DNA from 2 places in the Peribacillus sp. P4_B1 genome. Region 2 is predicted to be linked to the other one. Evidence: a T-box and tRNA genes for the amino acid it is inferred to sense, from the RefSeq annotation. Region 2 holds a T-box; the other holds one or more tRNA genes.
The links. A T-box is a leader RNA that pairs with one kind of tRNA and senses whether it is charged. The one in region 2 lies ahead of AC1DVK_RS02145 (valine--tRNA ligase), so its partner is inferred to be a tRNA-Val.

Region 1: it has a tRNA-Val gene. The T-box ahead of AC1DVK_RS02145 (valine--tRNA ligase) is inferred to sense a tRNA for this amino acid. The anticodon was not compared.

Annotation. Positions count from the first base shown of each region.
Region 1 covers NZ_JBFUHM010000006.1:99,233-123,289, reverse strand. The annotation lists gene AC1DVK_RS05335 (DUF1360 domain-containing protein) at 1-46, shown strand, start outside; gene AC1DVK_RS05330 (sporulation protein) at 335-832, shown strand; gene spoVAC (stage V sporulation protein AC) at 851-1,321, shown strand; gene spoVAD (stage V sporulation protein AD) at 1,325-2,350, shown strand; gene spoVAE (stage V sporulation protein AE) at 2,367-2,723, shown strand; gene AC1DVK_RS05310 (YjcZ family sporulation protein) at 2,826-2,978, shown strand; gene spoVIF (sporulation-specific transcription regulator SpoVIF) at 3,091-3,345, shown strand; partial or broken gene AC1DVK_RS05300 (transposase) at 3,429-3,692, opposite strand; gene AC1DVK_RS05295 (ATP-dependent helicase) at 4,037-6,310, opposite strand; gene AC1DVK_RS05290 (hypothetical protein) at 6,461-6,757, shown strand; gene AC1DVK_RS05285 (spore coat protein) at 6,813-7,301, opposite strand; gene AC1DVK_RS05280 (hypothetical protein) at 7,538-7,801, opposite strand; gene AC1DVK_RS05275 (GNAT family N-acetyltransferase) at 7,961-8,389, opposite strand; gene AC1DVK_RS05270 (YjcG family protein) at 8,394-8,909, opposite strand; gene AC1DVK_RS05265 (alpha/beta hydrolase) at 9,000-9,722, opposite strand; gene AC1DVK_RS05260 (phosphatidylglycerophosphatase A family protein) at 9,915-10,472, shown strand; gene AC1DVK_RS05255 (hypothetical protein) at 10,490-10,711, opposite strand; tRNA gene AC1DVK_RS05250 (tRNA-Val) at 10,927-10,998, shown strand; gene truA (tRNA pseudouridine(38-40) synthase TruA) at 11,965-12,702, shown strand; gene AC1DVK_RS05240 (type 1 glutamine amidotransferase domain-containing protein) at 12,813-13,337, shown strand; gene AC1DVK_RS05235 (YetF domain-containing protein) at 13,448-14,140, opposite strand; gene AC1DVK_RS05230 (YhgE/Pip family protein) at 14,721-16,823, shown strand; gene AC1DVK_RS05225 (ABC transporter ATP-binding protein) at 17,122-17,964, shown strand; gene AC1DVK_RS05220 (ABC transporter permease) at 17,897-18,655, shown strand; gene AC1DVK_RS05215 (aliphatic sulfonate ABC transporter substrate-binding protein) at 18,691-19,704, shown strand; gene AC1DVK_RS05210 (DHH family phosphoesterase) at 19,860-20,798, opposite strand; gene AC1DVK_RS05205 (CaiB/BaiF CoA transferase family protein) at 21,266-22,453, shown strand; gene AC1DVK_RS05200 (acyl-CoA dehydrogenase family protein) at 22,468-23,673, shown strand; gene AC1DVK_RS05195 (DUF3870 domain-containing protein) at 23,697-24,008, shown strand.
Region 2 covers NZ_JBFUHM010000002.1:133,131-141,520, reverse strand. The annotation lists gene AC1DVK_RS02160 (bifunctional folylpolyglutamate synthase/dihydrofolate synthase) at 1-683, opposite strand, end outside; gene AC1DVK_RS02155 (ATP-grasp domain-containing protein) at 782-1,723, shown strand; gene AC1DVK_RS02150 (ATP-grasp domain-containing protein) at 1,692-2,546, shown strand; gene AC1DVK_RS02145 (valine--tRNA ligase) at 2,618-5,269, opposite strand; T-box leader at 5,313-5,541, opposite strand; gene AC1DVK_RS02140 (hypothetical protein) at 5,779-5,970, shown strand; gene ysxE (spore coat protein YsxE) at 6,027-7,106, opposite strand; gene spoVID (stage VI sporulation protein D) at 7,230-8,390, opposite strand, start outside.

The DNA.
Region 1 (24,057 bases), on a different contig from region 2:
GGGCGCGATAATTGAGGTCATAATCAGCAGAATTATGGACATTTGATTGGAAACAACTTGTCTCTTCGCTCATATAGTAAGTTATAGACATTAAGGAGGAGTCATGAATTGAATAAGAAACAGAGTCCGTGGGCTTATGCCAAACCGATGAAAAAAGATCAGCCGGTCAAAATCAAGAAGGACTGTGGCTGTAACAATAAAAACAAAGGATATTAAGTAAAAAAAAAAAACCTTTCCAATTCGGAGAGGTTTTTTTTATTTCCTAATCCTACCATTCATAAAAACCAGTGAAACAAGAAAATAATAATAGGACGATAAATTAGGATGTGATTCTATGTTCAGACAAGGAAGATATTTTAAGGGCAAATGGCTGTTTGTTATGTTTGTTTTGTGTTTGCTTACTGCCTGCAGCAGTCAGGGTGACAGAAAAACAGAGAATTTAGCATTGATTAAACGTACGAATCCTGAACCGATGGACATCATTAATGGGATGGATGAAAAGGATGAAAAGGGACTGATCTCAAAGGTCAAGGAAACCGTTGCTAACGAAGACGCCATCTATGATGTGATCGTCGTGAAAAATGGCAAAAAGATTATCGTCGCATATAAGGTTAAGCACTTAAAACGTTTTCATATGAAGAAAATTGAAAAAACTGTGACTGGAAATCTTGAAAAGCAGTTTCCCAAATATAGTTTTATCGTTTCGAGCGATTATAAAATCTTTTTGGAATCTGTAAGATTGAACGAGTTACTCAAGGAAAAAGATGTTCCCGAGAAAAAGGCGAAAAGGAAGTTCAAGGAGATTGAAGGACTTCAAAAAGAATTAATTTAGAAAGGGAGGTTCAGCACTATGAGCGGCAAGGAGAAAACTACCCCACAACAGGATGCATATAAAGAGCTCCAAGGGAAGCATGAAATTAAAAGGCCGATAGTGAAGAATTGTTTGAAAGCCTTTTTAGTAGGTGGCATTTTCTGCATAGTGGGACAAGCCATTTCTTACTTCTATATTTACTTTTTTAACTTTACGGAACAGACAGCAGGTAGTCCAACAACTGCTACCATGGTATTTCTGGCTCTTCTAATGACCGGCTTCGGGTTTTACGACCGCATTGGACAGTTCGGTGGGGCAGGAAGTGCCGTTCCTGTTACAGGGTTCGGTAACGCAGTCATTTCGGCGGCTATCGAACATCGGACTGAAGGATTTGTCCTTGGTGTTGGAGCCAATATGTTTAAATTGGCTGGATCGGTTATTTTATTTGGAGTATTTTCAGCCTTTGTCGTGGCGTTGATAAAAACGATTTATCAAATGATAGGGGGCTAAGCGATGTTAAAGGGAAAACAAACATGGATGTTCACCAATAAACCGGTCATCTTGGAAACTGGAGTAACAGGTGGGCCCTTCGAGGCAAATGGAGAAATCGCCGGTGATTTTGATATCCTATACGATGATTTGTGGATGGAACAGGATTCTTATGAGAAGGCTCACCGCCATTTGATGGAGAAAGCGGTTGAGCTTGCACTGGAGAAAGGTAAGATTGACAAGGAGCAGGTACAATTTTTCTTGGCGGGTGATTTAATCAATCAGGTTACACCCACAAGTTTTGCAGCCAGAACCAACGGCATTCCATACTTCGGCTTGTTTGGTGCCTGTTCCACCTCAATGGAAGGTCTCGCTCTAGCTGCCTTCATTACCAATTATGGCGGGGCTAACTATGTGTTGACAGGCGCCTCGAGCCATAATGCAGCTGTTGAAAAGCAATTTCGCTATCCAACTGAATATGGAGGGCAAAAACCTCCGACAGCTCAATGGACGATAACAGGAGCAGGGGTGGCACTGGTAGCTCCTAATGGAAGCATTCAAGGGGAATTTCCCCATATCGTCTCGGCCACCATCGGAAAGGTCATTGACATGGGATTGAAAGATCCCTTCAATATGGGGGGAGCGATGGCCCCGGCCGCTATCGATACAATTCTTGCCCATTTCAAAGATACTGGTCTGACCCCGGATGATTATGATTACATCATTACTGGTGATTTGGGGAAAATAGGCAGAGGGACAGCCATTGACTTATTAAAACAAAAGGGCTGCGATATCAATCAGGAAAAATTCAAAGATTGCGGATTGATGATTTTTAAAAAGGATCAGCCTGCTTTGGCAGGCGGGAGTGGTGCGGGATGTTCGGCTGTGGTTTTATATGGCCATATACTAAATGAAATGATTTCTGGTAAATATAAAAGAATCCTGCTTGTTGCAACAGGAGCATTATTGTCACCGCTATCCGTCCAGCAAAAAGATTCCATTCCGTGCATTGCCCATGCGGTAGCCATTGAATATGGGATGAAATCATGAAAAAGGAGAGATTTGGATGTTAGCAATGTTTTTTTGGGCCTTTGTCATCGGTGGCTTGATATGTGTAGTCGGCCAGCTTCTTTTCGATGTTGGCAAGCTGACACCAGCACATACGTTAAGCCTGTTCGTTGTAATAGGAGCTGTTCTTGGCGGGTTTGAATTATACGAACCGCTTGTTGACTTTGCCGGTGCTGGAGCAACCATACCAATCGTTTCGTTTGGGAATTCGCTCGTGAACGGGGCAATGATGGAATCGGAAAAACACGGTCTCGTTGGCGTACTGACAGGTATGTTTGAAATTACGAGTTCCGGTATCTCTGCAGCTATCATCTTTGGATTTATCGGGGCGTTAGTTTTCAGACCAAAAGGTTAAAATAACGGAAATAGGCAGCCTGGACTAGGACATGGCCTATACATATTTGTCCAGACCTACATATGTTATCAGTAAGCTTTAGCGAAAGCGAGGTGATTTAGTATGTTTGGTTTCGGTGGCTACGGTTGTGGCAACAGCTGTTATGGCTATGGAGGCGGTTATGGCGGAGGCTATGGTTACGGCGGTTCTAGTTTCGCGATAATCGTTGTCTTGTTTATCCTATTAATCATTGTAGGGGCTTCTTTCTGCTGCTAACGTAAATGGAATAGGCAGAAGAAGCCTATTCCATTTATTTTTATTTGTGAGGGCCTAGCACCATTTTTCTGTTAATACATAGGATAGGTACAGAAAAGGGAGGGGCTTAGGTATGGATAATAACTTTTTTAAAAACATAGAAGGTAAAACGGGCGTAAATATGAAAGATGTATTAGAGTTGGCAAACTCTCTACAGGGAGCCAATTTCAAAGATGAAACAACAGTTAGAAGCGTCATCAAGCGCGTTTCAAAAATAGCAAATAAGCCGGTCAATAAGGAAACGGAAGATAAGATCGTCCATTCCATTGTATCTGAAGGGAATAAACTGGATTTCGGGACCATTTCCAATATGATAAATAAAAAGTGAAAAAAAGGCCTTAAAGTGCAGGCCTCAGTTTGTCGACAAAAGGGGTTAGGAATTAACATTCCGAACCCCTTTTGAAATTCCTAAGCCATATTAGTTTCAACTTCTTCAATCGTTTTACGCATGGAACGAATACCGAAGGTATATTGAATGAAAGTCAGTTTAACTAAAATAACTGGATCAATACTTGGGCGTCCTACCTCTGAATACATATCTTTCATCAAGTCATAAATGAAAGTGAAGTCAATGGCAGCCTCCATTTTACAAACCAAATGGTTCGGTGGCACCAGTTGATCTAAAGTAATCATTTCAAGTTGATCTCGCTGAATAGAATCATGTTTAGAAAGCATCCTCATCACCTCAAGTTTTAATACTTTTATTTTAAAACAAAAATGACTCCAGGCAAAAGTGTTCCATCTAAAAGGCAAGACAAAGTTGATTGGAGCGGGTGTTCGAGACTCCTGCGGGAAAAGCGCGTCTAGGGGAGACACCAAAGGCGAAAGCCGAGGAGGCTCCCCGACCGCCCGCGGAAAGCGAGTGCCCTACGTTCTAATCAACGTTCGAATTTTTAAAACCCTCAAAAAAAAACTGTAGACAAACTCGATTTTCATCGAGTTTGTCTACAGTCTGAGGCCTGCTAAAGTACAGGCCTTTCCCATTTCGTATTTCAAAGAGAGATATTATTCACTTTTGGTCAAAGCTTCAAGAAACGTGATGGATAAGCGGTCCGTCCCCGTCTAGTTTGCAGAATGGAAAGGTAAAGATCCTTTTTAGCCCGGGTTGCTGCAACATAGAGCAAACGTCTTTCTTCTTCAAGAGGGGCCAGCTCCCCTTTTCGGTATGATTCAAGTGCGAAATCATGAGGAATGCTGCCATCGACAGCAGCAAGGACATATACGGTTTGATATTCAAGCCCTTTGGAACGATGTATGGTGGTAAGCTGTATGGCATCCTTAAAGTGTTTCGATAGCTGTTTAATCTCTTGGACCATCGCAGTCATATGATCGACATGTTCAATGAAAGCGGCGACGGTTGGAAAACGATTTGCCGCCACCTTTAGGTCGCGGATGTCATCGGATCCTTTTTCTAGGTTCGCATCATTACCGCGTTTTTTTACATATTCCTGGTATCCTAAATCTTTCTCGATGATCTCTAACGCTACGAGTGGCGACATAATTTTTAAAGACCGAATCTGTCCCGGAATCGTTTTTAATTTTCGTTCTTGAAAAGCATGTCCTGTCTTAACAAAAGCAAATGCATCGATAAAATCACAATCCTGCAGTATTGTCATTGCTTTTAACTCCTGTAATATACTTTGCTTTAAAAATAAGGAGGAAAGGACATCAGATGCTGCCTTGCTATCATGGGGAAACAAACTCAGGCGCATAAAGGCAAGCATGCCGCGAATGACCCTGCGCTGATAAAACGAATCTGCATCCTTTTCAATGACAAATGGCAGGTTTGAAGCGGCTAGCCGTTCAAAAATGGCCCTGGACATCGTGTGTGTCCTATACAAAACTGCAAAGTCCCCAGGGTTTGCTCCCTTGGATATTTTTTCTTGGATGTCGGATACGATCATCGTTGCTTCCAATTCCTCATCATAAGGATAAAATAATACAGGGGGATTACCAGAATCATGCTGTGCTGTCATCTTTTTTTCCATCCGGTTCTGGTTGCGCTTGATCAAGCGGTTCGCTGTAGCGACAATTTCATGAGAAGAGCGATAATTCTCGGTCAGCTTTACCACTTGGGATCTAGGGAAATCATGATTGAAATTCAGAATATACTTCGGATCGCTTCCGCGGAAAGAATAAATGGATTGATCATCATCCCCAACCGCACATACATTTTTTGATTCAGCAGAGAGGAGTTTTATCAATTCATATTGGACTTTATTGATATCCTGAAACTCATCAACCAAAAAATAGTTAAATCTTTGCTGATATTTCTTCAAAAAATCCGGGTGGTTTTTTAAAAATACATAACAGCCTACAAGCATATCATCAAAATCATATTTTCCTGTTTGCTGTTTATATTCTTCATATTTCTTATATAAAAATAAACAGGATTTCTCCCACTCGTCAGTCGGTTTAATATCTTCTGGAAAGGCCAAGGAATTTTTCCAAAGCCCAATTTGTTGAAGAGCTTGATCATATGCAAATTCCTTATCATCAAGTTCCAATTCCCTGCCAGCCTGTTTCAATATCTTTTCTTTTTCCCATTCCCACTTCAATAGGAAATCGCGCTGCCATTTGGATGGTTCGTGAAAAATCAGGATTTTATAAAAGATGCTATGAAAGGTCCCGCTAACTATTTGAGAAACAAGGGAAGGCGTCATATAGGGATAGCCGAGCAGACGCTGCTGCATTTCCTTTGCAGATTTTGCCGTGAATGTTACAAGCATGATACTTTTTGGATCAATCTTCTTCACTGTGAGCATATAGGCAGTACGTACCGTTAATACCCGGGTTTTCCCACTGCCGGCTCCTGATAGGACGAGAATTGGTCCATCGATGGTCATTACCGCTTTGAGTTGATCTGCATCTAGAACAACCCCGGATGAGGATAGTTCCTGAAAGTATGGTTCCTCTGATTGTTCCAGGGCAGAAGGTTTATCTGAATACTTCGGATTGCCAGTTATGGTCCGGCTCTTAAGGAAGGGTTCCGTAATGGTTTTTGTTTCTGTAATGGTTCGAGATGTAGGAATCCTAAATCCATTCTGTTCCATATATTCTAATGGTCTGTCCTCATTTATCGGTTCTGAATTTGGCATTTCGCAGTGAGCCTGCGATGGGTCACTATGATAAAAATAGGGTGTCTCATGGATTCCAATAAATAATTTCACTGGTTTATGACAAATGATACAAGAAAGCTGATCACGTTTTCCTTTTTCAAAAAGTGTCTGCAGCTCACCAGCTGAAACGGTATGTAAATGTACGATTTCATTGCCAGATTTTGCTTGATTCATATAAATGGATACCTCTAATCTATTAAAAATATCGGCAATACTCATCATACCAGAAGATTAGGAAAAAAGAATGCGGAAATAGTGTTTAAATCTCATTCCAGACGGGTATTTAAATGACAACATAACTATGTAAATAAAGGTGGGATTCCTATGGGATACATAGCACCTGTTACACAATTTGATTTTATTCAATATGCCAACCGGACGGTCGGACCTGAAGAGAAAGTAAGAATTGTCAAAGGAACGAAACCCATTCAACCGATCCGCTTTGATCAAGTGTTGGAAGAGGAAATGGGAAGCTTTGAAGGATTCAATCAAGTTCAATATCATAATCGGGAAAGGACGAATGGAGCAGGTGCTAATAAAAATCAAATGGACATGTGGGTTAGTGAAGAATTTACGGCTGAAATGACAGCAAAAGGGTGGTATTTCAACGAAAGTGTCTAGTTTTGCAAAGAAAAACAAAAGAGGACACGTGAAGTGTCCTTTTTGTGTTGATCTCTTAGAGAACGTCAATTTCCACGATTAGAGCTAACAATAATTGTAGTAAAAGTTGAATGTTAAGAGCGATTTGTGCATCAGTTGTTACAACGTCGATATCACGGCTGTTTTCAACAATTGTTTTTTGGCGCGTGATTTGTTTAACATTAGAAGATTGGATTAATTCTTGGGTAATCCTATCAGCATTATCATTATCTGCAACGGAAATGCTTACGATGATCGCAATAGCTGCTTGTAGAGCGGATTGTAGAGAAAGAGCCGCTTTAACATCTGTTGAAGTGATATTTACATTACAGGAATCTTTAATGTAAATTAGTTCTTCGGAAAGTTGAACCTGAGAATTGTCTTGTCTTGCCTCTTGTTCGATCGAGTCGTCTTCGTTATTGCAGAATCCTGTCAGGGGGTGGTGTGAAGCGGAATCTAGGGCTGACCATGATCTTTCAGAGTCTTCATGAGTGTTACAGTTGCTACGATATACATTTTGGTTCATGTTGTTTTTTCCTCCTTAGGTTTTATTCCCTATTAAAATATGCTTTGATGGTTAATCGGGTTGGACGAATAAATCAGTTAATTCGTCTATTTTTTAATACTTAGTGAAAGTATTAGTGTGTGGGGGGATGAATGATAAAAGAAGCTGGAGCTTCAGGAATGAAATGTAAGTGCTGCTATGTTCTCTGTTACTTATTTCTCCCCAGCAAGTAGGGTTTGATTAGGTGAAATGGTGAATCATTTATCTTTGGAATCCGTGAATTTGTTGTGAATGGAATTTGTAATTGGATTAACATCTTTTTCCGTGATGTTCTTGTCTTGGTTTATGATTTTTTGCGATTGCTCTTGTAAATAGCGAATGGTTTCTCTAAGGTTATTTCTTTCTTTTTCAGTTAGATCGACTTTTTCCTTTTTGAAACCATGTTTTCTCATAGTCCTCGAAACCAGCAGTTCCATTAATCTTTTTTGAGACTCCTCCAGGTTAAATTCATTGTTGCCCATAAAATTTTCCCTCCTTCTTGCTTTCTATATATAGTCTATGTATTTTTGCGGAGATTGCCATTGAACAGAAATGGTTTTTTTATAAAACGATAATTTAAGATCATGAACAAACAAAAAAACGCTGTCCAATCAGAAAACTGAAAGGACAGCGTTTTTATATCATAAAATGGTCTTCGTCATCGTTTTATGAGGAATGCCAGCATCCATGAATTCGTCGGAAACGATCTCATATCCTAACTTTGAATAAAAAGGAATCGCGTGCACCTGGGCATCAAGCTTTAATTGAGGTACTTCCCGTTCGCTTGCGTATTCCTCAATAGCGTTCATGATCATGGCACCGGCACCATTCTTTCGGCCCGATGATAGTACACAAATGCGCTGGACTTTACCAATGTTGTCGATGACCCTGAAGCGCCCGGCACCTATTGGCTGATCCTGATCATCATATAAAACGAAATGTGCAGACTCTTCTTCATATTCATCGATCTCTTCTTCAAGAGGGACTTTTTGTTCTTGGACGAATACTTTTTTTCGAATCATATAAGCATTTTCAAGCTCTTGGCTGTTCTCTGCAATTTTTACAAACACGAAATCATTCAGCTCCTAATCTAAATGTTTCATAAACGGTCCATGCCCCATCTTCAAGCTGATACAGCAAGTGAACTCGTTTCACCTCTTCTTCATGGCTAACGTCAAGCATGCTTAATTGGCCTAAAACATCAGAATGCTCATTATCGGATAAATCTTGAGCGATGGTAATATGCGGGACGAATGCATGTTCATTTTCACTTTTCATGAATTCCTCATTATTAAGTGCATCATGCAGCTCTTGAAGCCCTTCGGATAATTCCACTTTGAAATAAATAGTATTGCTTACGGGTTGGAAGGACTTCGCTTTCGTTACGTTCATCGTAAAAGGACTGCACTTTTGAGCAATGCCTTTTAATTGTTCCGCGATCGTCGAAATTTCCATATCCGTCGCTTCGAATGTTGGTTTAAGCGTTAAATGCGGTGGAATGAAAGCATATTTCGTATCATACCTTTTTCGATAGGAGTTAGCTAAATCTTGAAGTTTTTTTGAAGGGAAAATTGCAACACCATATTTCATAAATAAAACCTCCTGATATTTTTTTATTGTTGTATTATAGTTGGACATGTTTTTCTTGAAACCATCTCAAAAGAGATGATTACGAGTAAGTTAGAACATTTCCAATAGTGCTCTTTTTAAATCTGCCTGCCAATATTTCCAGGTATGATTACCTTCAAATTCTTCATAGAAGCATGGAAATCCTTTTTGGTTTAATAATTTATGCAATTCCCTGTTGGGTTCTATGAAGTTTGACCTGTTGCCATCAGTCGTCGGAACATCAGTTTCCCCAGTCCCGATCACATGGTAAAGTTCGAGGAGATGCGGATCCTCAAAATTACGTACAGCATCCATTACTGCTTCATTGGCAAGTGGCGACTGCATGATGCATTTCCCGAATGTATGGGGATACTTTAGTGCGGCCAATAAAGAAACTGTACCACCAAGAGAGTCACCTATCAAAGCTCGACCATGTCCCATTTGATAGGTCGGAAATTCATCATCTAAAAACGGGACAAGTTCATGGGCAAGAAAACGTATGTATGCAATGTGCTGTTCCCCGTCCGGATGATATTTGCTCCTGCGGTCAAAGCGGTCTTTATAGGGAATGCCGACAACGATGATATTCTCGATCTCTTCGTTCCCTAATAGTTCATCGGCTACGCGACCAATTCGGCCCATTTGAAAATAATCACGGCCATCCTGAGCAATCACAAGCGAATATTTATACAGTGGCGAAAAATTAGCAGGCAAGTAAACAAGTAGTTCCAACTCTTCTGCTAAAGCTTCGCTTTTAAACATGTACTCTTTAATTGTGCCTTTGCGTAAACTCATTTTCCCGCACCTCGATGATAATTAATAATGAAAAACAACTTACTTGACTATTTTAGCATAGCCTAGCGATTTTTTCCTGTGAGAAGAATTTAGAATAGAATATTTTCATTATATTTTCTAAAAATTTAAATTATAAGGTGCTATAATACTAGCATATAGGAAAATAATACAATAAAAGAGGTGGCGAATAAAATGGCAGATGTACAAGTACACAGCAGGGAAGTAACAAAGGCGGCTAAACGAACATTAATAGAGCGTGGTGTAAGTGTGGAGGCAATTGCAAAAATCGTTTTTGAATTGCAGTTCCCGTATAAAGCTGATCTTAAGCTGGAGGAATGCATCCACAGCGTCGAGCGTGTCCTGTTAAAAAGGGAAATTCAACATGCCATTTTAGTCGGTGTGGAGCTGGATAGACTGGCAGAGCAAAAAAAGCTATCAGAGCCCCTGCAATCGATTGTTGAATCTGATGAAGGGTTATTCGGAGTGGATGAAACGATTGCCTTTGGTGCAGTACTCGGTTACGGAAGCATTGCTGTAACGACCTTTGGCCATTTGGATAAAAATAAAATAGGCGTCATTCACGAACTCGATAAGAAGCAAGAAGGAATCGTGCATACCTTCCTGGATGATATCGTTGCAAGTATTGCCGCGAGTGCCGCCTCAAGGTTAGCTCATCGTCTGAGAGATGAAGAAGAATCGTTAACTGAACAGGAAAAGGACATTCAGGAAGAAGAAGAGTTGATCGGTTGAATCTTGTCGACCAATTTTCATCCCGACCTATCAAACCTGGCCTTAATGAGGCGGGCAGAAAGGATATTGTCCATTTTAAATGTCCGTTTTGTCTGCCTTAGAAAACAGAATGCGTGAAAATTGCCTGGATAAATTTCAAGCACCTGGATTTTCCGCTGCGTAATCTTTCCTTGTTCGGAGAGATAAATTATCTCTAATGGAGCGTTTTCTTCCATATGTTTTCGAAGTATATATTTCATTCCTTGTCACTCCTTTGCTGACTTACTTGCAATCATTATATGCGAACGTACGTTTCTTATGCAAGTGAAAAGGGAACGCCAGTTCTTGTTTTGCGGATAGGCAATAAAAAATAAGATGAAAATAAAACTTTTTTAATATAATGCGTTGACTTTTTAACAAAAAAACATATAATAAATTATGTGCTTAAGTATTTTACTAATCAGTTATTACATACGACTTGTTAGCTCAGTGGGAGAGCACTTCCTTGACAGGGAAGGGGTCGTGGGTTCGAATCCCTCACAGGTCATCCGAACGGCGAAAGCATTGCTAAGCAATGTTCTTGCCGTTTTTTATTTTAAATCAACGACTGTATGATGGGTTCAAGGTAAACACCATAGAATGCCTAAAAACCACTTCACGCTAAAATATGTGAGGTGGTTTTTTTGCTTTTAAATTTCGAATTCAAGAATTTCATGAAGAGAAAGCACTTAAGTAACATTCAATTATGCTAGGTTTACTGTGAAGAAAATGAATTTGTAAATGTTAAGATGTTACTGCTAACATCAGTTTCTTTTCCTTGTATTGCAGTATGGATTTTCCAAAGGGCATTTCTATTACAGTATCGAGTATGCTGGACATATAATTTGAAAGTTGTTAAGCATTACTATACTCAGGTAGTCATCTCTAAGGAATAAAGACGCAAAAACTTTTGAATGACTCGTTCGTTGCATGACGTTAGCCTCTTTGGTAGACTATGCAGAAGTACATTTGACTTTGGCTAGGATTTACTATGGAACGGCATAGAGCTTCCCATTTTCAGGTTTCGTTTGGGACATCTCACTTTAGTAGGAGAATAGAAAGGGATACAGCTTTATAAAAAGAAATAACCCATGAATCACACATACATTTTCCATATGTGGAGTGTGTGTCAAATCAGTTTTAAAAGTGTAACCCAATCATACAGGGTCCCGATGCTAACTCTAATTTCGTGGGGATCTTTTTCATGTCTATCCTTTTTCTATCTTTTCCTTCTCTCCTCTCCCAAAAAAGTAAGAATTCTTTAATTTAACTCGAACGGCAGGGGGCAGTGAAACTTCTAAGGAATAATTTTTGGATGTACAAAAATACATTACAAAAATAAAAACTTAACAATTTGATGTGTTTCTAAGAAGAAACCATCTTTTCTCATAAAGCAGGGGTTGTATGTGGGCTTGTAATTTATCAAGAATTTTCTGTTTAGATGACTATACAGGAATAATATAAGGAGGAAGCAATGAACAATTATAAATTGACCATTCAATATGATGGCGGGCGTTATAGAGGCTGGCAACGACTCGGTAATAGTGATGATACGATTCAAGGGAAAATTGAAAATGTATTAACGGAAATGGTAGGGGAAAAAATTGAAATCATCGGATGCAGCAGAACGGATGCCGGTGTACATGCCCTTGCCCAAATAGCCAATTTTAAGATCGGTGAAAATCTGACTGAAGTTGAAATCATGAATTATTTGAATAGATATTTACCACGGGATATCAGCATTGTCGAGGTTAGGCTAGTTCCTGAACGTTTTCATGCCCGTTATAATGCTAAGGATAAAACCTATTTGTATAAGATCTGGAACGAGCAATATACAAATCCTTTCATGCGAAAGTACAGTATGCATGTAGAGGAAAAGCTGAATATCACAAGAATGAAAAATGCATGTCAACATTTTATAGGTGAACATGATTTCACTGCTTTTTCAAATGCAAAGTCTAAGAAAAAGTCCATGGTGCGTGAAATATATTCCATTGATATAGAAGAAAATGCCGGTTTTATCGAAATTGCAGTGCGAGGCGATGGATTTCTTTATAATATGGTTAGAAAGATTGTCGGGACGTTGATAGAAGTTGGGTTGGGTGAAATAGATGCTGAAAATATACCAAGTATTTTAGAGTCAAAAGAAAGAATCCAAACGGGTCGTATGGCGGAGGCAGCTGGTTTGTACTTGGTAAAGGTTGATTTTTAGGCCGGATGTTGATGCATCGGTAATTGTATGTTAAGTGTACAGGCAGTAGAAAAAGGGAAGTAATAGGGAAGAATGGTAAAGCGGAAAGTACGAAAGAAGGAGAGATTTTCATGAGATTAGCAGGAAAGAAAATAATCTGTCTTGTGCACCATGATTTTGAAGATTTAGAGCTCTGGTATCCGATTTTACGTTTAAAAGAAGAAGGGGCGATTGTTCACCTCGCTGGTGAAAGGGCGAATGAAACATACATTGGAAAATATGGTGTACCAGCCATTTCTGATTATGAGTATGGCAGTATCAATGCTAGAGAATATGATGCCATTCTTGTACCGGGCGGTTGGGCACCCGACAAAATTCGCCGGTTTCCTGAAGTGTTATCGCTCCTTCAAAGCATGGAAGAAAATAAAAAAACCATTGGGCAAATTTGTCACGCTGGTTGGGTGTTGATATCCGCGAAAATTTTACAGGGGAAGAATGTAACGAGTACACCTGGCATTAAAGATGATATGGAAAACGCAGGGGCAACTTGGATAGATGAGCCCGTCGTCGTAGATGGAAACCTTGTGTCAAGCAGACGTCCACCTGATCTGCCGGATTATTTAAGAGAATTGATAAACGTGATTGAAAAGGGTTAAATCCATAGTACGGTGAAAAAGTGGTTTTTCCTTCTGGAAAAACCACTTTTTCTTTCCATACCCGAATTTATTTTTAATACTGATTATGATACTTACTGAAATGCTAAAGATCATTCCCTTGATTGATCCTTAAACAAGTCAATAGACAAATTTCCTTTTGTCCCTACGACAGCATAAGAGATGTCAATAACAGAAAGGTTTCTTTTTCTAAGTTCAGCCATTAACCATTCGTCATCGTAGGTTTGTTTGGATAAGTTTTCGTATAGGATCTTCCCATCATAGACCATCTCTATCGGTATAGTTCCAGCTGAGGACCGTATAGCCAAATCCTGTTTGGTGGTATTTTGGTATTTTGTTTTTTTTAATACAGAAAGGGAGCCATTTATCTCTAATATGGCACACTCCACTTCATCAAAATGGAAGATATCCTTGCCCCGCAAAGCCTGTTTAAGAGAATCCAGTGAATACCCCATTCGCTGCATGGACTCCTCAAGAATCTGTCCTTTCTGAATTAAGGCAACAGGTTCTCCAGCAATCCATTTTCCGAAGCGCGGATTTCGAACCGCTACAAGATTCAGTATAAAAACGACGGCACCCATAATAATCATTGCAAGGATAAAATACAAGAATTTAATTTTAATATTGAATGCTAGATTGCCTGCAATTGTCCCCATCGTAATTGAAGCGATATAAAGGTGATAGGTCCTTTGGGCAATCGTCTGTTTACCGAGCAGATGGACAAATACCCATAATAAAATAAAAGCTGTAAAGGTTCGAAAGATGATTTCAACAGATCCTGGCATGACTATTTCTCCCTTTTAAAAATCCCGACAGTTCGTTTGTCATAGTATGTTCTTACAGCAAGCCCATTATTCTGTAATTTGGGTGCGAAAGTTGAAGAAGAATTAAGTTTTTTAGGGTCGTGGCCATATTTTAAATATTCCATAAAGGGAGCGATTCTTTAATAAGGATTGGTTTTCTTCCTGAACGAAGGCATAAGTCAAAAATAGGTAGGGAAACTAATTGGATTTTTTTGTAATTAATTTGATCAACTATTAAAAATGAGGTATACCAGTTTACATGTCCCTTTTCAATAAAAGGGACCCTATAGTTTTCGGCCTTACATTTTTTTATATCGTTCACTGTTTCAATATGCATTCCTGAATCAGTATCATCACTGTGTGTTTCAAAAATCAACATAATTATGAAACGTACTTCCTTATAAATCAGGCATTCAAAATAGGTGAAATAGGAAGCAAGTAGCATATCGTTACTTGCTTCTTTTTATTTGGTGTCGAAAATCCATGGATATGTTTACTTAGTATTGATTTAGAACATTTTTCGAATAATAGTATCAAAATACTTTTTGCACGGGGGTATGTTTTGAGTAATATTCGGGAGATATTCATTGACGATTTAAAATGCATTTATAAAAATTTCTTTATTTGTATCGTTGTTGTGTTTCTTATGTTCATCCCATCCATTTATGCGTGGTTTAATATTGTTGCATCATGGGACCCATATGCAAATACGGAAGGAATCCTTGTCGGTGTTTCAAATAATGATAAAGGTGCGGAGTTAAATGGCGAAGCCGTAAATATAGGCAAGGAAGTTATAGAGGGGTTAAAGGGAAACAAAGATTTGGGCTGGAGATTCACAACTCAAAAAGAGGCGTTAGCAAAAGTGGAAAAGGGGGATTATTACGCATCCATCATCATTCCAGAGAATTTTTCGGAGCATATTGCGACAATCATGACCGATGACCCTATTAAAGCGGAGATTGATTATTATGTGAATGAAAAAATCAATTCCATTGCTCCTAAAATTACGGCAGCGGGGGCCAACAGCATTGTGGGAAATGTGAGCAAAAGCTTTATCAAATCAGCTAGCGGGAGTATTCTTGCAATCTTTAATGAACTGGGAATCACCTTGCAAAATGAGTTGCCGACAATTCAGAAAATGAAGAATATGGTGTATTTATTAGAGGGAGAACTTCCGGAGCTTGAACAAAATCTGAAAATCGTACAAACACATGTGAAAAGAGCAGAAGAAATCATTAAAATGGTCAATGATGGTCTAGATTCAATAGAAGGTTTAACATCACAAAAAGACAAATTGGTGTCAGGTGTTTCCAATTATGTAGACTCAACCAAGCAGGCATTTGCCGAAATCCATCCACTCTTGAAAAATGATATTGCGAGCATCAGGAGTGATAATGAATCGATTTTAGTGCTTGCAAATAGGTTAGCGGATCAGGATTTGTCCGGTAATGAGGGGAATCAGCTAGTTGAACAAGGGAGAACGAGGATAAATAAAGAGTTATATCTTTTGGACAGTATGTATAACTTATTGGTGAGCGTCAATCAATTTAGTGAAAAAAACCGCCTTCAGCCAGAAATAAATCTAGTGGATGGTTTACGGGATAATGCTTCGGATCAACTTCAAGCACTGAATGACCATTCCTTCGACTCACTTAGAAATCTTGGTGAAAATAATGATGAAGTCTTGGGAAGCTTCCAGGATACCTTTTCAAAGGAGACAGGACCAAAATTCAATGAAATTTGGGCTGAAACGGATACTATATTACAGAATGCCCAGCGTATGCTTGAGGAGGGAAGCCAAGCTCTTCCTGAAGTGAAGACATTGTTGAATGAGACGAATCGAACGTTAGTAACTCGTACGGGAGATATCGATAAGTTACAGGATAAATTTCCGGAGATCGAGGGAAAAATCAAGGCTCTGGCTTCTAAAATGAGAGAAATCGATAAATCTTATAATATGGAAGAAGTGATTGATTTCCTAAAGAATGATATTGAACAGGAAAGTGACTTTTTCTCGGAGCCAGTATTGCTCAATAAACACAGTTTATTTCCCATTCCGAACTATGGATCTGCCATGTCCCCCTTCTTCACGGCACTTTCCCTCTGGGTGGGTGGGACAATATTGATTTCCATGCTTAGCGTGAGCGTCACACAAAAGGGTTACAGTCCATATCAAATTTATATTGGCAGGTACCTTATATTCTTCATCATTGGATTGATGCAGGCATTAGCCGTATCCATCGGTAACCTTTTTCTGATTGATGTATATGCAGTAGATAAATTCGAGTACGTCATGTTTTCCGTCTTGATAAGTACAGTATTTACTTTAATGGTCTACACCTTCGTATCGGTTCTGGGGAATGTTGGGAAGGGAATAAGCGTAGTTCTGATGGTGCTTCAAATATCAGGCTCGGGAGGCACCTTCCCCATTCAAGTAACACCGCCATTTTTCCAACATATCAACCCCTTCCTGCCGTTTACCTATGCCGTTGGTTTACTTCGTGAATCAGTTGGAGGGATAACCTGGAGTGTCGCTGGCAAGGATATATTCATCTTATTCCTCTATTTAATAATCACGCTCAGCTTTGGCATCATATTGAAAAAGCCACTGCATGAAAGGACGCAAAAGATGAAGGATAAATTGTATGGAAGCAGGATTTTTTAAGTTACTGAATGGAGCGGTGACCTCGGTTAACATAACTGAAATGAAGGCATGAAACTGGATACTGAAAAATCAGCCTGAACCCTTGAAAAGGGCTCAGGTTTTTTATTTGTTGAATGGAATTTGTTTATATGAACCTTTATGTAAAATTGGAATATTTATCAATACATTGACAGTTTAATAGAAAGATACCGATAAATTAGAATTTTTGCATTTTTATTGTTGACAAAAACCATTGGATTAATCATTATTAAGAAATAATGTTTAGTTAATCGGTGCGATATAAAAGTGGGGTGACTTTATGTATTTAACAATAGATGGCATTGAAAAAAGTTTTTCGAATGAAAAGAAAGAAAGCATAAAGGTGCTCGATGAGATTAATATAGAGGTCGAGAAAGGAAGCTTCGTTTCGATCGTCGGACCTTCAGGATGTGGCAAATCGACACTCCTTTATCTAATTGCCGGCCTTGATAAGGCTGATAAAGGTGAAATACGTGTAGCTGGAAAAAAGGTGATGAAGCCAGGTCCGGAGCGGGTTGTAGTGTTTCAAGAGGCTGGGTTATTTCCTTGGTTGACGGTTCTTGAAAATGTTACATACGGATTGAAGTTAAAGAAGATTCCCAAAGAAGAGGCTAAAGCCAAAGCATTGGACATTTTAAAAATGGTTCACCTCAGCAGATATGTTGACTCCTATCCACATCAACTCTCGGGGGGGATGAAACAGAGGGTAGCCATCGCAAGAGCGCTGGTGATGGAACCTGATATCCTGTTGATGGATGAACCATTTTCTGCTCTTGATGAGCAAACGAGGATGGTCTTGCATAAAGAGCTGCTCGAAATCTGGAGAAAAACTAAAGTGACCATTTTTTTCGTTACCCATAATATTCGTGAGGCTGTTCAGCTTTCCGAAAAAATTATCGTCTTTGCAACCCGTCCCGGGAAAATTAAAGAGACGATTTCCGTCCCTTCCATGAAAGATGGAGTTATGCCGGATAGTGTAACTTTGCATACTGAACAAAGGGTTCTATCGATCTTGCAGGAGGAAATTGAAAAAGTGCTGAAGGAGGAAATGGGGAATGATTACAGCTTTAAGACGAATCATATTCATCGCGATGATAGCGGGGATATGGGAAGTCACATCTAGACTTTCCAGTCTTCCGGACTTCATGTTTCCCAGCCTGACTCAAGTGTTGGAAACTCTGTTTAATGGACTAGTAAGCGGACAAATAACCGAAGCCATCGGAAAAAGCCTTGGCCGTATCCTAATCGGCTTCACGATTGCCATTATAATAGGTCTAATCTTAGGATATTTCATTTGGCGCTTTAAACTGGTTGAGGATACGCTTGGATTCGTAGTGACTGCTTTACAATCCATCCCGAGTATCGTTTGGTTCCCTTTGGCAATAATTTGGTTTGGATTGAATGATTTTTCAATTCTCTTTATCGTCACGATCGGCGCAACTTGGACGATGACAGTTAATGCAACAAGTGGATTCCGGAATGTGCCCCAGCTGTATCAACGTGTTGCCAAAACATATGGATCAACCGGTTTTCATTTTCTGCGTACCGTAATTTTACCAGCATCTGTTCCACAAATTATATCCGGGCTGCGAATTGCATGGGCATTTTCTTGGCGTGCATTGATGGCAGGTGAATTACTTGGCGGTGGCGGCGGTCTTGGACAGTTGCTGGAAATGGGCAGATCACTTGGACAAATGGATTTGGTCATCTCCGTAATGATCATTATCGCAATCATTGGAACAATCGTGGATAATGTTGTCTTCTCACGCCTAGAGCGTAATGTTCAACTGAAATGGGGAGTAAACCAACGGTAGATTAATAAGATTATAGTGTAAAAGGAGAGGGAAATATGCTGAAAAAATCATTTTTTGCCCTTATTATGTCCGTATTGTTAATCGGAATAGTAAGCGGATGCACACAATCCACCAGTAAAGAAGAGGAAAAAGGCTCTGGTAAACAAACTGTGAAAATTGGATATTTTCCTAATTTAACTCACAGTGCAACGATCATTGCACTTGAAAAAGGCTTTTTTGAAGAAGAGTTCGGTAAAGATGTTAAGATTGAAACCAAAACAGTGGCCAATGGCGGATTATTCATGGAAGCAATGGCTACAAACGCTATTGATGTCGGAACGGTTGGACCTGGTCCATTGCTTAACTTTTACGTGAAAAACCCTGAATACCATCTGATCTCTGGCGCTGTTAATGGCGGTGCCGTTCTAGTGGCCAGCGAGAACAGCAAGGTAACGGATTTAAAAGATTTGGACGGTAAAAAAGTAGCGATTCCCGTCATTGGGAGCACACAGGATGTCATGCTTAGGAAAGCTCTTCAAGATGTTGACTTAAAACCGACTACAAATGGGGGAACAGTTGAGTTGTATGCGGCAGCCCCTGCTGACACAACCGCTCTCTTTGTCCAAAAATCAGTCGATGCAGCTGCTACCCAGGAACCATGGGGGTATGTATTGGAAAACCAGGCAAAAGGAAAGTTAGTGCTTGACTGGGATCAATTTGCATGGGGAAAAGATTCACCTAATACGGTAGTGGCTGCAAGCCAGAAGTTCTTGGATAAAAAGGGGCTCGCTGCTTCCTATTTGAAAGCGCATGAAAAAGCGGTGAAGTTTATACAGGACAACCCTGAAGAAAGCCAAAAACTGGTTATTAAGCATTTGAAGGAACTGACTGGAAAAGAATTAAGTAAAGAAGAAGTGGCTTCAGCATTTTCACGCTTGGAAGTGACAACTGAAGTTAATGAGCAAGTCATCCAGGAAATGGCTGACATAAGCAAAGAAGCCGGTTATATTCCTAGCAGTGATATAAAAGGCATGATCGATCTATCAACTCTTGAAAAATTGTCCAAGTAAATTGTAATGAGAAAGCGCCTCAGCCATCCAGGCTTGGGCGTGTTTTTGTATTCCGGTAAAGGTCGAAAAAATCTAGTTTAGGTCGGATTAATCCGTTATAATGGCCTGAGAAGATGATTATACATATAAACACGGCACTGTCATGAACTCCTGTATTATGGACAGACTCGATCCAATGCCTGAATAACATGATCAACCTCTTCCCAGGAATGGATGGTAGCACCTGACGCCAGTGAATGTCCTCCCCCATTGAATTGACGTGCGACAGAAGCGATGGGAATACTCCGTGAACGAATCCTGACACGGATTTCAGAAGGATATTCGATGAAGAAAGCCCAGATTTTGGTTCCCCTTACACTTGATAGAGTATTTACTAAATTCGAAGCTTCGATTCGATCTATTCCATACATATTTAACAAATCCTCCGTAATAATGAAGTAAGCTACCCCTTTATCGGTTACCTTGAAGCTCATGAGAATGTCTTTTTGAAGTCTTGAAGAGTTTTTCGACTTTATATTAAGCCAGTTATGGATTCTTTCTGGCTGAAAATTATAAGTTCTTAAGTACGAAACCATTTTTAATGTCCTAGGAGTGGTATTCCCATTCATGAAATTCCCTGTATCACCTAGAATTCCTGCATAAAATGATTTAGCTGCTTCTTTATTCATGATAAAGCCTTCTGGAAATTGCAAAAATAAATCAACAAGCATTTCACTTGCAGAGCTATAAGAAGGGTCGACCCAAGAAAGGTCACCGAATTGTTCATATTCGGGGTGGTGGTCAATTTTGATCAGCAGGTCCCCGTGATCATAGCGGGAATCACTTATCCGTGAAAGGTTGGCGGTATCACAAACAATCACTAATGCCCCTTTGTATTTTTTATCGGTAATGACATCCATTCCACCAATGAATAAAAGCCTATCCACTTCTTCGCCAACCACAAAAACTTCCTTGGCAGGGTAGGAGTGCTTCAAAAGCCGTTGTAAGCCGATTTGTGATCCCAATGCATCGGGGTCCGGATTAACATGGCGGTGAATGATAATGGTTGGGTATTTCTTGATCGCTTCGATTATTTCCTTTTTTTTATTGACCATATTGCCATCTCCCTTTGAATCTTTCCTTGTCTGTCGACCGATAATTGATTGTATGGAAAATTCTCATTTTAAATATAGACAGTTATGTATATCCAATCATCACATGCCTCACGAATAAAGGCAATTCCAATTACTTTAGCTTGAGGGAGACCTGGAAGTATTTTTATATTAAACGGGAAGTATGCTAAAGAGTATTTCAGTGGAAGTAATAAAAACACCCAACAAAGTTATTGCAAAATTCAAAAAATGAAACTATACTTAATTTACCAAACCGATGACAACAAGTTACCTTGTTGCATGGCCGGCTTGTCATAAATCTGGAATTCATAAAAATTGACTTGGTTCACTTGATCTTCCTTTGCAGGAAGACAGTTCGTGGATAAGGGTCAGTGAAACATCAATGTATGACATTGTTGGTTTTACTGGCTCTTTTTTGTGTATCCTGATAGTTTGAAAGGGGTGATGATATGAATGGAGCTTTGGAAGGAGTCAGGATTATCGATGTTTCCCGTGTTTTGGCGGGACCGTTCTGTTCAATGATTCTCGGTGATTTGGGTGCGGATGTAATTAAAATTGAGCATCATGAATCAGGTGATGAAACGAGAGGGTGGGGTCCGCCATTCGCCCAAGGAGAAAGCGCTTACTATTTATGTGCCAATCGAAATAAGCAAAGCATGACCTTGAATTTAAAATCTGAACAAGGGAAAGAGATTTTCCAAAAATTAGTGTCTTCAGGGGATATAGTGATTCAAAATTTTAAGACGGGTACATTGGAAAAAATGGGGTTAGGTTATGAAGACTTAAAGGAAATTAACCCTAAATTGATCATGGCCTCGATTACGGGATTTGGTTTAACCGGTCCTTATAAAGATTTGCCTGGCTATGATTATATCATTCAAGCAATGAGTGGTTTGATGAGCATCACAGGAGAAAAAGATGGAAGCCCCGTGAAGGTCGGAGTGGCCATAGCTGACATATTGACTGGCTTGTATACAGGCATTGGCATTCTATCCGCTTTACATCATAGGGATAAAGAGGGGGAAGGACAGGAAATTGATATTTCGTTAATGGATTGTCAGGTTTCTTCATTGGTGAATGTTTCCAGCAACTATTTATTCAGTGGCTTGACCCCTGAACGAATGGGAAACCAACATCCCAATATCGTTCCATACCAGACGTTCCGGACAAGGGATGGGGAGCTTGTCGTGGCTGTAGGAAATGATGATCAGTTCAGGAGATTCACAACCGTTTTAGGCAGACCTGATTTAGCAGAGCAGGAACAGTTTAAGCATAATGAAAAACGTTTGCAAAACAAGGAAGAATTAATACGGATTATAGAGGATTCGTTGAGAGGAAAGACAAAGAAAGAATGGAAAAGGCTGTTTGATGATGCAGGGATACCCAATGGTCCGATTAATGATATCGCAGAGATGTTCGAGGATCCACAAATCATCGCAAGAGGCATGTTGGTGAACATGGAACATCCGACAATCGAAAATCTTAGAGTGACGGGATCGCCCCTGAACCTTTCGAAAACGCCGGTTACGATGAGAAAGCATCCGCCGTTGTATGGTGAGCATACCGATTCCATTTTGGCTGAAATTGGATATAGTCCAGACCAAATAAGCAAATTCAAGGAAAATAAAATTATTTAGGAGGAATTTTAATGATGAATTTCGAATTAACAGAAGAGCAGCAAAGTGTAAAGAAAGTGGTAAGGAAATTCGTGGATAGGGAAATTATCCCATATATTCAAGAGTGGGATAGGCAGGGTCAATTCCAGCCACATATTTTAAAAAGATTAGCGGAATTGCAGTTGATGGGCGTTTGTATACCAGAAGAGTACGGTGGAGTCGGAATGGATTATAATACCCTGGCCATCGTTTGTGAAGAACTGGAGCGAGGCGATACGGCTTACCGAACCGCAGTTTCTGTACATACAGGGTTGAATAGCATGACCCTGCTGCAATGGGGGACGGAAGAACAAAAACGGAAATACTTAGTTCCTCAAGCAAAAGGGACCAAGATTGGCGCTTTTGGGCTGACTGAACCGAATGCAGGATCTGATGTAGCGTCAATGAAATCAACGGCAAAACGTGTTGGGGACCATTATATCCTGAATGGATCAAAAACTTGGATTTCGCTCTGTGATTATGCAGATCATTTCCTTATTTTCGCCAAGACGGATCATGATGCCGGCTCAAGGGGAATTACCGCTTTTATAGTGGAACGGACTTTTGAGGGAGTGGAGTCGAAAGCCATTAAAGGGAAATTAGGAATCCGTGCGGGGAATACAGGCGAAGTCTTTTTAACGGATGTAAAAGTTCCGGTGGAGAATAGGCTTGGTGAAGAAGGTGAGGGCTTTAAAATCTCCATGTCGGCATTGGACAGCGGCCGGTTTACAGTGGCCGCAGGTGCTGTAGGTTTAATTGAAGCAAGCCTTGAAGCAAGCTTGAAGTATTGCCATGAACGAAGTACCTTCGGAAAAGAGATTGGCAGGCATCAGCTCGTTCAACAGATGATTGCCAAGATGACCGCAAATTTAGAGATTTCAAGATTGCTGGTCTTTAAAGCGGGTACCTTAAAAAATCAAGGAAAAAGGAATACGAAGGAAACATCACTTGCCAAGTGGATATCATGTAATGCTGCTAACGAAGCGGCCAATGATGCTGTTCAAATTCATGGTGCCTATGGCTACTCGGATGAATATCCAGTCGAACGTTTTCTCCGGAATTCAAAGGCTCCGGTCATTTATGAAGGAACCCGTGAGATTCATACTGTAATGCAGGGTGAATACGCTCTTGGCTACAGACAAGATAAAGGGCTTCGCAAGCAATTGCCTGCATGGCCCTTCGAGCAAATTTCCGTACATTAATTATAGATAGAGGAGATCAGATGATGAACACATACTTTATTGCAGGGCATGCAAAACTTCCACAAGGGATGGCAGCGAGAAATATATATGATTCCATCACGATCACGGTAGAACTTGATTTTAAACATGGTGTCATTGTCGAGGCTTCCTGTACACTTGCTACAGAACATGGCAGGGAATTCATTCGTCACCTGCTGCGAGGGTATTGCCTGAAAGATGGTATCGAAGAATTGATTGATCGTGTACAAAAGTATTATCGTGGGAAAGCTGGTCAAGCCATTCAAGCAGGACTGAAGGATGTGTATGCACAGTTCGAATTGGTCTCCGTCAAATAAGGGAAAATGGAAGGATCCTACCGGTATGTGAAACCGATAGGATCCTTTT
Region 2 (8,390 bases):
TGAAAGTCTTTACCTAATTGGTAATAAGGCACGCCTACTGAAGACGCTTTTTCTTCGATTACTTTTGCTGGTTCCCAAGCGGTGACTCCGCTGATGATCGGTGCCCCGCTTTTAATGATGCCCGCCTTCTCTGAAGCAATTTCCCCAAGTGTGTTACCCAGGATATTCGTATGTTCCAAAGAAATCGAGGTAATGATCGAAAGAAACGGCTGGATGACATTCGTTGTATCGAGCCTGCCTCCCAGTCCGGTTTCCATTAAAACCAAATCCACTTCCTTTTTGCTGAAATAAGAAAATGCCATTGCAGTCAATATTTCAAACTGAGTAGGTCCATTCCCCTTACTGTCCATCTCTTGGATGAACGGCTGCAGCTCCCGGAATGTGGCGATAAAATCCTTATCACTGATTTCGTCCGCATTTATCTTCAGCTGTTCATTCAACCGTATTAAATAAGGTGAAGTGAAGGAAGCGACACGTACCCCTTCAGCTAGAAGGATTTCTTTCATATATTGCAAGGTAGATCCTTTCCCGTTTGATCCTGCAATGTGAATATACTTAAGCGCCTTATGTGGGTCACCTAAGTTAGTTAATAATGTTTCCATCCTTGATAAGCCAAAATTCATACCCAATTGAACTTGGCGCCGTTCAAAAAAATGATTGATTTCCTTCATGGTTGTTACCATTATCGTTGAGCCTCCTCTTTCTTTATACCGCTCTTATGCGTTAATATTATTTTATCAATATATGAACGATTAACCTAGATGAAAGGTAGTGTTTTAAAATGAAACCTTCAGATCTTCACTGTTGGATCGTCGTTAACGGCTATTTACAGCATGATAAGTTTTCCAATTTAGCTTTGTTCATTAAGGAGGCGGCTGAAAGGAAAGAAATCATGGCAACCCTTATCCGTAATTCAGATCTGATACCCATAATTGAAAAAGGAGTGCCTCTAATTAAAGGAGCCTTTGATAAGCTGCCTGATTTTGTTCTGTTCATGGATAAAGACATTCATTTGGCTCGCCATTTGGAATTGCTCGGCATCCCCGTATATAACGGCAGTACAGCTATCGATATTTGTGACAGTAAAGCAAAAACACATCAAGCATTGGCCGGGCATGGCATACCGATGCCGAAAACCTTGTTTCCCCCCTTTACGTACGAAGGTATCGAAAGGGTCAATATGGATGCCTTTAAACAAATCGGCATTGAACTTGGGTATCCACTTATCGTTAAGGAAGCATACGGTTCTTTTGGGGAACAAGTATATTTGATCCAAACAGAGGATGAGTTATTTAAGACAATCCGTAATCTTGGCCACAAACCATTTATCATTCAGGAATTCGTCGAACACAGTAAGGGACGGGATATTCGTGTTAATGTCGTCGGCAATCGAGTCATAGCAGCGATGCAACGCCATTCCGAGCACGACTTCCGAGCTAATATGACTGCTGGGGGTCAGGCTGCCCCCTATACACCCACCACGGAAGAAGCACAACTTGCCATCAAATGTGCGGAGATTCTAGGTGCCGACTTCGCCGGCGTCGATTTGCTGTTCGGTGAAGAGGGACCGCTTTTGTGCGAAGTGAATTCGAATTCTCATTTACTGAATATTTATGAATGTACAGGCATCAACATCGCTGATAGCATGTTCGATTATATCTTGAACAAATTAGGAAAAGGAAGTGCATCTGATGAAAAAACAAGCGGGTTGGTTGATTTATAACCGTGAGGATGCCATAAATAATAAAGGATACATAGATTGGATGCTTGGCGAAGCCAGTCAGCTTGATCTTGATTTACACTTTCTCCATCGGGAGGACCTTAGGATCGGCCACCGTTTCAACGAATTGTACGTGGAACATGAGATGAAGCCAATTTCATTGCCTGACTTTGCTATCGTCCGGACCATCGATCCTTTTTTTACTAGGCAACTGGAGCAACTGGGGATTGCCTGCTTTAACTCCTCATCCGTATCCGAAATCGCGAATGACAAAGCAAAGACGCATCAATATTTGTCCTCGCTGGGGATACCAATGGCCGATACCGTTTACTGCAACGGAAGGCCGAATGCCGAGGATATGGAGTTCCCTTTCATCGCTAAAGAAACAGGCGGCCGCGGCGGGAAACAAGTTTATTTAATCGAGCATGCCGATGATTTGGCCGAACTGAATGACGGAAATTGGATTGTCCAAAAACCTGGTTTATTCGGCAGGGATATCCGTGTCTTTGTAGTTGGTAAAAAAGTGAAGGCAGCTGTACTTAGGGAATCCGCTTCAAGTTTCAAGGCAAATTACACGCTAGGGGGATCGGCTTCGTTATATGAGCTGACCGCATCCGATTTAACCCTTGTAGAAAGAGTAATCGAGGCATTTGATTTTGGCCTGGTCGGAATCGATTTCATATTTGCCGAAGATGGCAGCCTCATGCTCAACGAAATCGAGGATGTCGTCGGCAGCCGGACATTAAGTGCACTAAGCGACATGAATATCGTACGGGATTACCTCCTATTCATAAAAGAAAGAATATCCTCCCAACGGAACATTTGATTCTGGGAATGGCATCAATTGCGTTAAATACAAAAGGATGAACCGGCATATAGCTGGTTCATCCTTTTGTTTTACAGTTGTTTCAGTTCGCTGATCCTGTGGATCACAGAGTCGCGTTTTTCGCTATAGTCTTTTTCTTTGGCACGTTCTTCTTCAATGACGCTTGCCGGCGCCTTTTTAACGAAGCCCTCGTTGCCTAATTTTTTCTGTACGCGTTCAACTTCTTTATTAAGTTTGTCGAGTTCTTTTTCAAGACGTTTCACTTCTTCGTCGATATTGATCAGTCCTGTAAGCGGAAGGATCAGTTCTACACCAGTTACGACAGCTGTCATGGCTTGAGCAGGTTCTTCGACCTCGATTCCGATCGTCAATTGTTCAGGATTACAGAAACGCTCGATATAGCTGCTGTTTTTCTGTAACGTTTCTAAGATGGACTCATCTTTAGCTTTTAAAATCAAATTGATTTTTTTGCTTAACGGTGTGTTCACCTCAGCACGGATGTTACGGACGGAGCGGATGATTTCAACAAGCAGCTTCATTTCCTCGGCTGCAGCTGTATCTGTCAATCCTTCATTAACTTCCGGCCAAGCGGCAACAGTGATCGACTCACCTTGGTGAGGAAGGTTCTGCCAGATTTCTTCGGTAATGAATGGCATGAACGGGTGTAATAATCTCATCGTGTTATCCAGTACATAAGCCAAGATCGAGCGGGTCGTTATCTTCGCTGCTTCATTTTCGCCATATAACGGAAGCTTCGCCATTTCAATATACCAGTCACAGAAGTCATCCCAAATGAAGTTATAAAGCACACGGCCCACTTCACCGAACTCATAACGGTCCGCAAGTCTCGTCACGTTTGAAATCGTTTCATTCAAGCGCGTCAAAATCCATTTATCGGCTACAGACTTCTCACCGCTTAAATCGATTTCGTCATAAGTCATGCCATTCATGTTCATCAAAGCAAAACGGGATGCGTTCCAAATCTTATTCGAGAAGTTCCAAACCGCTTCCACTTTTTCCGTACTATAACGAAGGTCCTGTCCTGGTGAGCTGCCTGTAGATAAGAAGTAACGCAGGGAATCGGCACCGTATTGATCGATGACATCCATCGGATCCACACCATTGCCAAGCGATTTACTCATCTTGCGACCCTGTTCGTCACGAACCAGACCGTGGATCAGTACATTTTCAAATGGACGCTCACCTGTGAACTCAAGTGCTTGGAAAATCATCCGCGATACCCAGAAGAAAATGATATCATAGCCTGTTACAAGTGCTCCGTTTGGATAGTATCGTTTGAAATCGATACTGTCCTTATCAGGCCAGCCCATAGTCGAAAATGGCCATAATGCCGAGCTGAACCATGTATCCAGAACATCTGTATCCTGTTCCCAGTTTTCAGCATCCGCAGGTTCTTCGTGGCCAACATACACTTCACCTGTTTCTTTATGGTACCACGCTGGAATGCGGTGACCCCACCAAAGCTGACGGGAAATGCACCAGTCTCGGATATTTTCCATCCAGTGGAGGTACGTTTTTTCGAAACGATCTGGTACGAAATGAACCTTTTCCTCATCGGACCCTTTTTGAAGTTCAACGGATGCATCAGCCAGTGGCTGCATTTTTACGAACCATTGAGTCGAAAGATATGGTTCAACAACAGCACCGCTTCTCTCTGAATGGCCGACTGAGTGAAGGTGATCTTCGATTTTGAAGAGCACCCCTTCTTCCTGAAGGTCTTTGACGATTTGCTTACGGCATTCGAAGCGATCCATACCTTCGTACTTACCAGCCTTTTCATTCATCGAACCGTCTTCATGCATGACAAGGATGCGCTCCAAATTGTGACGGTTCCCAATTTCGAAGTCATTCGGGTCATGGGCCGGAGTAATTTTAACCGCGCCTGAACCGAATTCCATATCGACATAATCATCACCGACAATTGGGATTTCCCGGCCTGTAATTGGCAAGCGAACCATTTTGCCGATCAGGTGTTTATAACGATCATCTTCAGGGTGTACAGCAACCGCAGTATCGCCTAGCATCGTTTCTGGACGTGTTGTGGCTATTTCAATTTCACCTGACCCGTCAACCAACGGATATTTCATATGGTAAAATGCACCCTGCACATCTTTATAAATAACCTCGATATCGGATAACGCCGTTTTCGTTGATGGATCCCAGTTGATGATGTATTCGCCCCGGTAAATCAAGTCCTTGTTATAAAGAGAGACGAAAACTTCGCGTACTGCTTTTGAAAGCCCCTCATCAAGAGTGAAGCGTTCACGGGTATAATCAAGCCCAAGACCCAACTTTGACCATTGTTCACGGATATGGCTCGCATATTCCTCTTTCCATTTCCATGTCTCTTCAACGAACTTTTCACGTCCAAGGTCATAACGGCTTACGCCTTCCGAGCGAAGCTTTTGTTCAACCTTTGCTTGAGTGGCGATACCGGCATGGTCCATGCCAGGCAACCATAATACATCATAGCCTTGCATCCTTTTCATGCGTGTCAATATATCTTGAAGTGTCGTATCCCAAGCATGGCCAAGATGCAGCTTACCGGTTACATTAGGGGGCGGGATGACAATCGTATATGGTTCCTTTTTATCGTCACCCGTCGCTTCGAAAAACTTCCCATTAAGCCACCATTTATAGCGGCCTTTCTCTATCGTCTGCGGATCATATTTAGTTGGCATCGAAATTTGGTTCTCTTCCATATCATTTCCTCCTTTTTGGGCATAAAAAAAACTTCCATCATCACAAAAGGACGAAGGAAGTTGTTCGCGGTGCCACCTTTTTTCCGAAAAATAAAAAAATCTCTTTCGGCTCTCAAATCGGATAACGGCTCTTCACCGGCCTTCGCTACTAAGATCTTTCACGAAAACTGCTCGCGGACGACTTCGGATGCTGCTGCCTGGAAACCTCGCACCAATTGGTTTCCTCTCTGAAAAGTGCATTTCATCTTACTATTTCCGGTCTTTGCATTGAATTATATTCATATGTAAAATCATTGAATGCATATAGTATATAGTACAAAAAATATGGGGCTCCAGTCAATCATCTTTTCGCTTACTTTCCCAGGAAGCGTCTCATTTCACGCATTCACTCCCGCTGCCCGGCCATTTTCTTTATTTTATACTCCAGGAACAGTTAATGTGACGGCTTTTTCACCTTTCCCACTACCCACCCATATAATAAAAGAAGTCCTAAAAAGGAAGGTAATAATATGAAGCGAAGATATACTCCCTATACTTTACCGCCTTGGATGAAAAAATTCCGCGGTGTTTGCCAGCAGTTCATCATTCCCTTTATCGTATTCCAAGGATTACGTACGCTGATTTTCCCTACTTTCTTCGATATGCTCCTGTTAGTCGCCTTTATTTTCTTGGCCTTGTCTTTATATTTCGAATGGATTTAATTATTCCCTCACAGCAAAAAAATATACATGACTGGAGATGATCCAATCATGTATATTTAGCTTGGGGGTGATTGCTCTTCTTTGGCAGCCTCGGCAGCCGCCTTTTTCTTCTGTTCGATTTCTTCGATTTTCATCACCATATATTCTACATTCTTCAGGAGCCAAAATTGCCTCTGCAGTTGGGTAACATTATCAAGCTCTGAACGATGGCTCCTGCCATCGGAATAACCCTTCACTAATTCCAATGCTGATCCAGGGAAAGCCATATAACTTTGCATGAGCAGCAATTCTTCTTCTTTCAAAGGAAAATAACGAAAATAGTTATATAGCCAGTCGACGCAGTCATCGCATTGGACAGGATAGGTCCTGGCCGATTTAACGAGAAATGGCAGTAAATCGAAATGAGGCGGTGCCGTATTCGAATTCTCAAAATTGATGAAGTAGCCATACCCCCGTTCATCACTAACGAAATGCTTCAAAGAGACCTTTCCGTGCGTGATCACGGTTCGAACCTTTTCACTTTCCTTCGTTTTTTCATACCAGGTTTCAAATTTCTTGATCGAGTACTTCAGTGCCTGTGAAATATCAGTGAAGAATGAACAAACCGTCATTTCAAATGGAGACATATACCACTTCTTTTCGCAGCTGACAATATACTCATCCATAAAGTCCTTCTCGTTATTCCAGGCATCAAGCGTCCGCTCATAATGAGCTTCCCGTTCTTCTATATCCACCTGGATTTCCTTTACGGACAGCGTATGCATCCGAGCAAGCTCCCTGAACATTTGCTTATGCTTTTCATCACGCTCCCCGTCCCCTTCATTATTAAGCCAGGGCATCAGGTAATACAAACGTCCATTATGAAGGACGGCGTAACGCTGATCCATCGTTTGATAAATGGGAACGATCCGGTTATAGCCTCGATGGTACAGTTTTTGAACATTCCTGATAAAATCAATGCCGTTATGCGGTACAATGGATTTCAACGCAAATGTACCTCGATCACTGTATACTTTTTTCACCCGCCCGAAGTCCTCAATATATTGTACATACATGGCGTATTCCTTCAAGACGGTCTCCGTGTCATGATCCCGATTAATAGGCTGCTGATTCTCGTTTTCCCTCACGAGACTCACTCACTTTCTCTATAAACGCTCAACAATCCGATTATTCGATTCCTCTAGCCACCAAAAGGTGTAATTAAATCCGGGCTGCTCTAAAAAACAGGAGCAGACCATATGCTCTGCTCTCTGTCCTGGTCAATTCTTATACGCAACCGCCTTCGGTATATAGATGACTTGCCCTTCATGGACGTTCTGGTTCGACTCCAACTCATTACTGAAAAGTATGGATTGAACCGTAACATCATAACGTTGAGCCAAGTCATCAAGCGTTTCCCCTTGCTGGACAATACAAACCTTCATCCTTACCAGCTCTTCTTCTTGTTTCCGACCGAATAAGTCCATGATGGAAAGCTGCTTTTCATCATGTTCAGCGGTTTCCTTATCATCACGCTCCACGGCTTGTTTCCTGCCTTTGAAATTTTTAACTTCCTTAGCTGGCGGCGCTGGTCTTTCCTTCTTTTTGAATAGATCGCTTATGGACGACGAATTTGCTTCCTCTTCATGTTCCATCTTCGCATGTTCCTTAAGGATAGGACCCGCTGCAGCCTCAGCTTCTTCCTGCCGGATGACATCCTCGTTTTCGGAATTTGAAACAGGGCTATTCTCAACTGGGACACTTATATGATTGATTACATGATTTGGCTCTTCCACTGCTTCCTCTTCCATCAAAGTCTTTCTAGGAGTCTCGACTTTCTCCATGGTTTCCTGCCTGCTTACATTTTCCTCCTGCTTCTCCTCTTCCATGGATGACATAGGTACCTCTGCTGAATCAGGCTGATCACTTATAGAAAAATTCACTTCTTCCTGTCTGTGCACTTCCGTTTCCCACTCCTCCTCTTCAGGATATGGTGAAACGGGAATCTCAAAAACTGGGACACCATGCTGATCGCTTAAATAGATTGGTTCCTCTTCCTCTTCCTCGTTTGCTTCAGATACCCGTTTTGCCTCTGCAGAAAAAGGCGTGTATAACTCTTCCTCCTGCTCATCTCGGAAAACAGGCTGAAAATCTGGGATTGGCGGCACTGCAGCCGCATATGGAATATATGACTCGTTTTCACCGTCCGTTTCTTCTTGTTCCTCTGTTTCCCCAACTTCCTGCTCCGTATCGAACCGTTCTTCCACATATGAATCATTATAAATTCCGGTTATCAACAAATCCGCCTGCAATTTCAAACAGTTATGTTCAGGCATGGCATAATCAAAGCTTTGAATCGAGACATCGATCTCCTCTAATGAGGCAATTCGATTATTCGGAATTGTTATATCAACCGGAAAACGGTGTGTGAACTCAGTAAG